2 regions of the Streptomyces sp. NPDC048018 genome follow, and region 2 is predicted to be linked to the other one. Evidence: riboswitches for the same ligand, from Rfam matches in the RefSeq annotation. Region 2 holds a riboswitch; the other holds the start of a gene.
What was found. Region 2 has a riboswitch for cyclic di-AMP ahead of ACGF1Z_RS02600 (transglycosylase SLT domain-containing protein). Riboswitches for the same ligand answer to the same signal wherever they lie in the genome.
Positions count from the first base shown of each region.

Region 1: linked by a shared signal. The riboswitch ahead of ACGF1Z_RS23250 (M23 family metallopeptidase) and the one ahead of ACGF1Z_RS02600 (transglycosylase SLT domain-containing protein) in region 2 are both predicted to bind cyclic di-AMP.

Region 1 covers NZ_JBIDBK010000005.1:710,856-714,986, forward strand. The annotation lists gene ACGF1Z_RS23240 (MFS transporter) at 1-877, shown strand, start outside; gene ACGF1Z_RS23245 (PP2C family protein-serine/threonine phosphatase) at 941-2,125, shown strand; cyclic di-AMP (ydaO/yuaA leader) riboswitch at 2,338-2,483, shown strand; gene ACGF1Z_RS23250 (M23 family metallopeptidase) at 2,495-3,562, shown strand; gene ACGF1Z_RS23255 (aldo/keto reductase) at 3,641-4,131, shown strand, end outside.
Region 2 covers NZ_JBIDBK010000001.1:568,586-572,716, reverse strand. The annotation lists gene ACGF1Z_RS02605 (MMPL family transporter) at 1-1,483, shown strand, start outside; cyclic di-AMP (ydaO/yuaA leader) riboswitch at 1,835-1,991, shown strand; gene ACGF1Z_RS02600 (transglycosylase SLT domain-containing protein) at 1,996-2,796, shown strand; gene ACGF1Z_RS02595 (aldo/keto reductase) at 2,872-3,699, opposite strand; gene ACGF1Z_RS02590 (MFS transporter) at 3,753-4,131, opposite strand, start outside.

The DNA.
Region 1 (4,131 bases), on a different contig from region 2:
GGCGCTGTTCAACCCGGCGGTGCGCGCCTGCCTGGCGGCGGAGGCGGGGGAGCGGCGGGTGGAGGCGTTCGCGCTGTTCAACGTGTACTACCAGGCGGGCATCCTGCTCGGGCCGCTGGTCGGGGTGGCCCTGACGGGGGTGTCGTTCCGGCTGACGTGCGTGGTGGCGGCGGTGCTGTTCGCCGGCCTCACCGCCGTACAGCTGCGGCATCTGCCCGCGGGGCGGTCCGCGGAGGCGGCCGGGGACGGCGGGCGGACCGGCGGGCAGTTCCGCACGGTGCTCGCCCACCGGGTCTTCTGGCTGTTCTCGCTCGCGATGACCGGCTCGTACGTGCTGTCCTTCCAGGTCTATCTGGCGCTGCCGCTCGCCGCGGACGGCACGGCGGCGACCACGGCCCTGTTCGTGGTCTCGGCGCTGGTGGCGCTCGCCGGGCAGCTGCGGATCACCGCGTGGTGCCGGGCGCGGCTCTCCCGGGAGCGGTGTCTGGTGCTCGGGCTCGCCCTGATGGGGGCGGCGTTCCTGGTGCCGGCCGCGCTCGGGCGGTCCCTGGTGGGGCTGTTGCTGTGCGCGGCGGTCCTGGCGGTCGCGAACGCGGTGCTCTACCCGTACGAGATGGACACGGTCGTCGCCCTGGCCGGGGGCCGCTGGGTCGCCACCCACTACGGGCTCTACAACACGGTCTGCGGGATCGGCATCACGCTCGGGAACCTGGGCACCGGCGCCCTGCTCGACCTGACCGGCTGGTCGGCGACGCCCTGGCTGGTGCTGTGCGCGGTGGGTCTCGGGTGCGCGGCGGCCATGGCGGCGCTGGCCCGGGGCGGGCGGCTCGCGGTACGCCAACCGGCCGAGGAGGAGTCGCCGGGCCCCCGGGCCTGACGGCACGCTGGGACGGGCGCGGTACGGTCCGCCGCCGTGGACGGACCGGGCAGGAGAGCACAGGTGGGGCGAGCAGCGGCGGACGGCGTGGCGGGCGGTGAGGGCGCGGGCCGCCCCTACCGCGGCGCACGGCGCTTCCTGCGCGCGCTCCCCCCGCTGATCATCGTGGGCGGGGTCGTCTTCGACCTGTCGACCCCCGCCGCGTACACGGCGTCGCCGCTGTTCTCGGCGGCGCCGCTGATCGCCGCGCCCTTCTTCTCCACCCTGACCACGCTGCTCACGGGCATCGCCGCCGTCCTCGCCAGCATCGGCCTGCACTTCTACAACGGGACGGCCGACCAGATCCCGTCGCTGACCGAGACGCTGACGGTGGTCACCGTCTCGGCGCTCGCGCTGCTGATCAACCGGGTGGTGCGCAGGAGCGGCGAACGGCTCGCGTCGGCGCGGGTGATCGCGGAGACGGCGCAGCGGGCGGTGCTCCCGGCGCCCGCCGGCCGGATCGGCGGGCTGCAGATCGCGGCCCGTTACGAGGCGGCTCAGGCCGACGCGTTCATCGGCGGCGACCTGTTCGCGGTGCAGGAAACCCCGCACGGGGTGCGGCTCGTGGTCGGGGACGTCCGGGGCAAGGGGCTCGACGCGGTGGAGGCGGTGGCCGTGGTGCTGGGCGCCTTCCGGGAGGCGGCGGAGCAGGAGGGGACGCTGGAGGGGGTGGCCGCGCGCCTGGAGCGGGCCCTGGCCCGGGAGGGCACCCGGCGGGACGGTCTCGACGCCTTCGAGGGCTTCACGACCGCCGTGCTCGCCGAGATCCCGGGCGGCGACCGGGTCGTACGGGTGGTCAACCGCGGCCACCCCGAGCCGCTCCTGCTGCGCGAGGACGGCGGGGTCGAGCTGCTGCGGCCGAGCGATGCCGCGCTGCCGCTGGGGATGGGGGAGCTCGCCGCGTGGCCGGACCGGGCCGACGAGGCGTCCTATCCGCCGGGCTCGACGCTGCTGTTCTACACGGACGGGCTCTCGGAGGCGCGGGACGCGGACGGGGTCTTCTACGACCCGGGGGAGCGGCTCGCGGGGCGGCTCTTCCCGGGGCCGGAGGAACTGCTCGACGCGCTCGTGGCGGACGTGCGCCGGCACACCGGCGGGGGCGCGACGGACGACATGGCGCTGCTCGCGGTGAGCCGTCCGGCGGCCGGTCAGCCGGAGCGGCGGCGGACGATGCCGGTCGTGCCGGCGGGGGATCCGGGGGCTCGGTGACCGCTCGTAGTCGCAGGGTGTCCCTCCGATAACCATTGACGTAACGTCAGAAACGGGGCTCGTTACCGGCGCGTATCTGAGTGGAGCTCAAGTCGGGCGATTCCCTCCTAATTCAGTGAATGATCAAGAGGGACGGCTTGGAATCGAGTGGCCGGGTCTATTAACGTTCGATAACGCAGCGCGGTCGTCCCAGCCGCCGCAAGAGGCGGCACCGTGCGCACGCGCCGAATCCCGCAAGGGAACCGGGGAACCACCACTTGGGGTGAATCGGGCCCCACCGCACCCATGCGGCACGCCCGTAGGAGACCTTCCTGCTCCGAACCCGTCAGCTAACCCGGTAGGCGAAAGGAAGGAAAGGAGAGCGCCTCCGTGGCGTCCGACACCCCCGCTCCTCAAGCCCCCTTCGACTACTTCGACTCCGCCGGTGCGGCGGGCGCCGCGGGCGGCGAGGAATGGAACCCGACGGAGGACTCCCTGCGGGACCGCCGGTCCGGCGGACGGCACCGCGTCGTCAAGCAGCGCTCCAACTTCGCCCGCTCCTCCACCGTCCTCGGCGTCGGCGTCATCGCCGCTGTCGGTGCCGGCGGCCTGGCCACCGCCCAGCAGAAGCCCCCGGTCTCCATAGCCCTGCCGGACGTCGACCTGCCCGACGCCTCCGAGCTCCCCGGCGTCGGCGAGCTGATCGGCCACGACAAGAGCGACACGGGCGGCGCGGTCGGCAACACCACCCAGCCGCTCACCGCGCTCACCTACACCACCACCGACGCCACGGCCTCCGGCACCGGCGCACAGACCCGGACGCAGGCCGACGCCGGCGAGACCCTGCGCGCCCGCATCCTCCAGCAGGCCGAGCAGCAGCAGGCCGCCGCCGACGCCGCGGAGAAGGCGGCGGCGGAGAAGGAGGCCGCCGAGAAGGCCGCCGCGGAGGCCGCGGCCAAGGCGGACGCGGCGGAGAAGGCGGCCGCCGAGGCCGAGAAGAAGGCCGCCGAGGAGGCCGCGCGCAAGGCGGAGGCGGAGCGCCTGGCCAAGCTGGCCGCCGGCTTCTCGCTGCCCACCTCCTCCTACACGATCACCTCGACCTACGGCGAGGCCGGCTCGATGTGGTCCTCCGGCTACCACACCGGCCTGGACTTCGCTGCTCCCACCGGCACCCCGGTCAAGGCCGTCCACGGCGCCACCGTGAAGTCGGCCGGCTGGTCCGGCGCGTACGGCTACCGCATCGTCCTGGAGCTCGAGGACGGCACCGAGATCTGGTACTGCCATCTGTCCTCGATGACGGTCGGCGTCGGCCAGTCCGTCGGCACCGGCGAGACCATCGGCCGCGTCGGCGCCACCGGCAACGTCACCGGCCCGCACCTCCACCTGGAGGTCCACACCCCGTCCGGCGACGGCATCGACCCGGCGGGCTGGCTCCGCTCCAAGGGCCTGAGCATCTGACGTCCGTCCCCGCGGGACCCGTCCCGCGGGTCCCGGTGGCCAGGAATAGGCCCGACGGTGCGGACCGTTGACCACCCCATGACTTCTCTTCGCCGTCTTGGCCGTTCCGACCTGCACGTCTTCCCGCTCTCCCTCGGTGGCAACGTCTTCGGCTGGACCGCCGACGAGGCGCAGTCCTTCGCCGTCCTCGACGCCTACGCCGCCGCGGGCGGCAACTTCGTCGACACCGCCGACGTCTACTCGCAGTGGGCCGAGGGCAACGAGGGCGGTGAGTCCGAGACCGTCATCGGCCGCTGGCTCGCCTCCCGCGGCAACCGCTCCGACGTCGTCGTCGCCACCAAGGTCGGCGCCCACTCCCGCTACAAGGGCCTGGGTGCCACGAACATCAAGGCCGCGGCCGAGGAGTCGCTGCGCCGCCTCGGCACCGACTACATCGACCTGTACTACACGCACTTCGACGACGAGTCCGTGCCGGTCGAGGAGATCGTGACCGCCCTCGACCAGCTGGTGAAGGACGGCAAGGTCCGAGCCGTCGCCGCCTCCAACATCTCCCCGGAGCGGCTGCGCGC
Region 2 (4,131 bases):
CGGCATCGACTACGCGCTGTTCCTGATCACCCGTCACCGCCAGAACGTCATGAACGGGCATCATCCCGCCGACGCCGCGGGGCTGGCGACGACGACCAGCGGCCGGGCGGTGCTCGTCTCCGGCTGCACCGTGATCATCGCCCTGTCCGGCCTCTGGGTCTCCGGTGTCACCTTCATCGGGAAACTGGGCCTGGCGGCCGCCTTCACGGTCGTCACCGCGGTCATCGCCGCGCTCACCCTCGTCCCGGCCATGCTCGGACTCGTCGGCCGCCGCATCGACCGTTACCACGTGCGCAAGCCGGTCGCGGAGACCGACGCCGAACCGGGCGAAGCCGCGCACGGCACCTGGCACCGCTACGCCCAGCGGGTGGAGCGGCGGCCCTGGTACTTCCTGGTCGGCGGCGTGGTGGCCCTGGTGATCCTGGCCTTCCCGGTGTTCTTCATCCAGCTCGGGCACATCGGCGACGGCGCCGACCCCAAGTCGTTCACCGACCGGCGCGCCTACGACCTGATCTCCACGGCCTTCGGTCCGGGCGCCAACGGGCCGCTGACCGTCGTGGTGGACCAGACCTCGGTCCCGGCCTCCGATCGCTCGGCGCTCGCGAGCAAGCTCCAGCAGGCGCTCGCCAACGTGCCCGACGCGGCCACGGTCACCGCGCTGAAGCCCACCCCCGACGGTGACGTCCTGATCGGCACCGCCTACTCGGTCGCCTCGCCGCAGGACGAGAAGACCACCGAGCTCACCAACCACCTGGTGGACGACGTGCTGCCGCAGGCGGTGGCCGGTACGGACGCGAAGACCTACGTCACCGGCACCACGGCCGCCCAGGTCGACTTCCTCGACATCGTCTCCAGCCGGCTGCCGCTCATCATCGCGGTGGTGGTCGCGCTCGCCTTCCTGGTCATCCTGACCGTGTTCCGCGGGCTCCTCGTGGCGGTCAAGGCCGCCGTCCTCAACGTGCTGTCGATCGCCGCGTCCTACGGCGTCGTCGTGGCCGTGTTCCAGTGGGGCTGGGGCGGCCCCTCCCTCGGTGTCTCCGGCAAGGTGCCCATCGAGAGCTATGTGCCGATGATGATGTTCGCCATCGTCTTCGGCCTGAGCATGGACTACGAGATCTTCCTGCTGTCCCGGGTGCGCGAGGCGTGGCTGCGCACCGGCGACGCCGAGGCGAGCGTCGCCCATGCCCTGGAGATCACCGCGAGGGTCATCACCTGCGCCGCGCTGATCATGGTGAGCGTCTTCGCCGCCTTCATCGTGTCCGACAACATCGTGATCAAGATGCTCGGCCTGGGCCTCGCGGTCAGCGTCCTCATCGACGCCACCATCGTCCGGCTGCTGCTCGTCCCCGCCGTGATGACCCTGCTGGGCGCCCGTGCCTGGTGGACCCCGCGCTGGCTGGACCGCATCCTCCCGCACCTCGACACCGAGGGGGAGGCGGCACTGCAGCAGGACGAGGAGCCGGGCCGCGAGCCGGCCCGGTGACCCGTAACGTACCCATTCGGACAAAGAGGTAGATGTCCCGCTATTGAGCTCCAATGCCGGAATGCTCAAGGAATTCCGGCATTGGAGCTTTTCTGTGCCCGAAGCGCGCAAAGGCGGGAGTGCGTGATGTGGGTCACGGCCTTTCCAGCCGGGAGAATCCTGTCGTGACGTCAGATCCGAGTCCCGGGGGAGTCGTTGGCGCGGTGATGGTGAAAGAGGGGGAATGATCCTTTCCCTTTCCCCGAATGATCCATTTGCTTTGATGAATTCCCGTCTTGTTTTCGCCGGAAGAATTCGCTTACGGTCACCCGGCAACCGGACGGAAACGCCGAATCCTGCCACCGCCCGGGTACCGCATACACGACCACTTCAGGCAGGAGCGGGGGACCCAGGTTCTCCGCCGCCCCCGGACTCCGGGAGCGGCTCGGGGTGAAGCCGTGCCTCAGGCACGGCCGGGCATCTCCTGCCCGAACCCGACAGCTCACCTCGCAGGCGGAGGAGAGGACCCCGCCATGCGTGGACACGCCAAGCACCGCCGTTCCAAGAAGTTCCCGCTCACCCGTGGCATCGCCGCCGTCGGCATCACCGGCAGCGCCGCCCTGGCCCTGCCGCTGGCCGGCGCGACGACCGCCGGGGCGGTCACTCCGCAGGCGGTACACACCGTCGCAGTCGAAAAGGCGACGGCCCGTGTCGCGCAGGTGACGAAGGCTCCCGGAACCGTGCGGTATTCGGTCGTCGCGGGTGACTCCCTTTCCAAGATCGCCCGGAAGTACGCGGTAAAGGGCGGCTGGAAGAAGGTCTACCAGGACAACCGGACCGCCGTCGGTGCCGACCCGGCCCTCATCCGCCCCGGCATGCGGCTGACCGTCGACGCGCGGGGCGCGGCCCTGTCGGGCGTGAAGCCCGCGGCGGCCCGGACCCCGGCGACGGCGAGCGCCGCGAGCGCGGGTGCCGTGGTACAGGCCGTGGCCCCGGCGAAGGCGACCTCGTACCCGGACAACCTCGACGGATGGATCCGTGAGGCGCTCGACATCATGGCCGCGAAGGGCATCCCCGGCAGCTACGACGGCATTCACCGCAACATCATGCGCGAGTCGTCGGGCAACCCGCTGGCCATCAACAACTGGGACTCCAACGCCGTCGCCGGCACCCCCTCCAAGGGTCTGCTGCAGGTGATCGACCCGACCTTCCAGGCCTACCACGTCGAGGGCACGGCCAACGACCCGTACGACCCGGTCGCCAACATCGCGGCGGCCTGCAACTACGCGGCCGACCGCTACGGCTCCATCGACAACGTCTTCGGCGCCTACTGACGCCCGCGGACGCGCGTGGACGTGCTCCCGCACCCGGCCGCCTCGGCCGGGTGCGGGAGCTCCGTCGTTCCGTTCTCAGTTCAGGGTGTCCGGGTCGGGGCCGGTGCGCAGCCCCCGGTCGAGCGTGGCGACGGCCGTCATCTCGTCCGCGGAGAGGGCGAAGTCGAACACGTCGATGTTCTCGCGGATGCGCGCCGGGGTGACGGACTTGGGGATCACGACGTTGCCGAGCTGGAGGTGCCAGCGCAGCACGACCTGGGCGGTGCTCCGGCCGTACCGGGCGGCGATCTCCCGCAGCGCCGGCTCCCTCAGGACCGCGCCCTGGGCGAGCGGGCTCCAGGCCTCGGTGACGATCGAGTGGCGGGCGTGCAGCTCGCGGAGCTCGCGCTGCTGCAGTCCGGGGTGGAGCTCGATCTGGTTGACGGCCGGGACGAGGTCGCTGTGGTCCAGGAGCCGGTTCAGGTGCGCGGGGCGGAAGTTGGAGACGCCCGCCGTGCGTACGCGGCCCTCGGCGACGAGCTGCTCGATGGCCTTCCAGCTGTCGAGGTAGAGGTCGCGGGCCGGGGCCGGCCAGTGGACGAGGTAGAGGTCCACGTGGTCGAGGCCGAGCTTGGCGAGGCTCGCGTCGAAGGCCCTGAGGGTGGTGTCGTGGCCCTGGTCGGCGTTCCAGAGCTTCGTGGTGACGAACAGTTCGTCACGCGCGAGGCCCGAGTCCGCGAGCGCCTTGCCGACGCCGGCCTCGTTGCCGTAGACCGCCGCGGTGTCGATCGAGCGGTAGCCGGCCTCCAGCGCGGCGGCGACGGCGGCGGTCGTCTCCTCGTCCGGCACCTGGAAGACGCCGAAGCCGAGGCGGGGCATCTCCGCGCCGTTGTTGAGGGTGACGGTGGGGACGGAGGGGGTCATGACGTTCCTTGGATCTGTGGTGCGGGAGTGCGGGCGGGGCGTGCGGGGGACGGTCAGCGGCCGAGGCCGGCGGGGACCTGCCGGGCGTCCGGGACGGTCGCCGCGGTCACGGACTCCGCGGAGCCGGCGACGATCCGGGAGCGGCGGGTGCGCCGGTCGAGGAACGCGGCGAGGAAGGCCAGCAGCAGGGCGGACGCGGCGAGGAGGCCGCCGACCCAGTTGGGGGAGGTGTAGCCGAGACCTCTGGCGATGACCACGCCGCCGAGCCAGGCGGCCAGGGCGTTGCCGAGGTTGAAGGCGCCGATGTTGGCGGCGGAGGCGAGCGTCGGCGCGGCGGAGGCCTGGTCGAGGACCCACTTCTGCAGCGGCGGGACGGTCGCGAAGCCGAGTGCGCCGACGAGGGTCAGCGTGACCGCCGCGAGGACCTTGTCG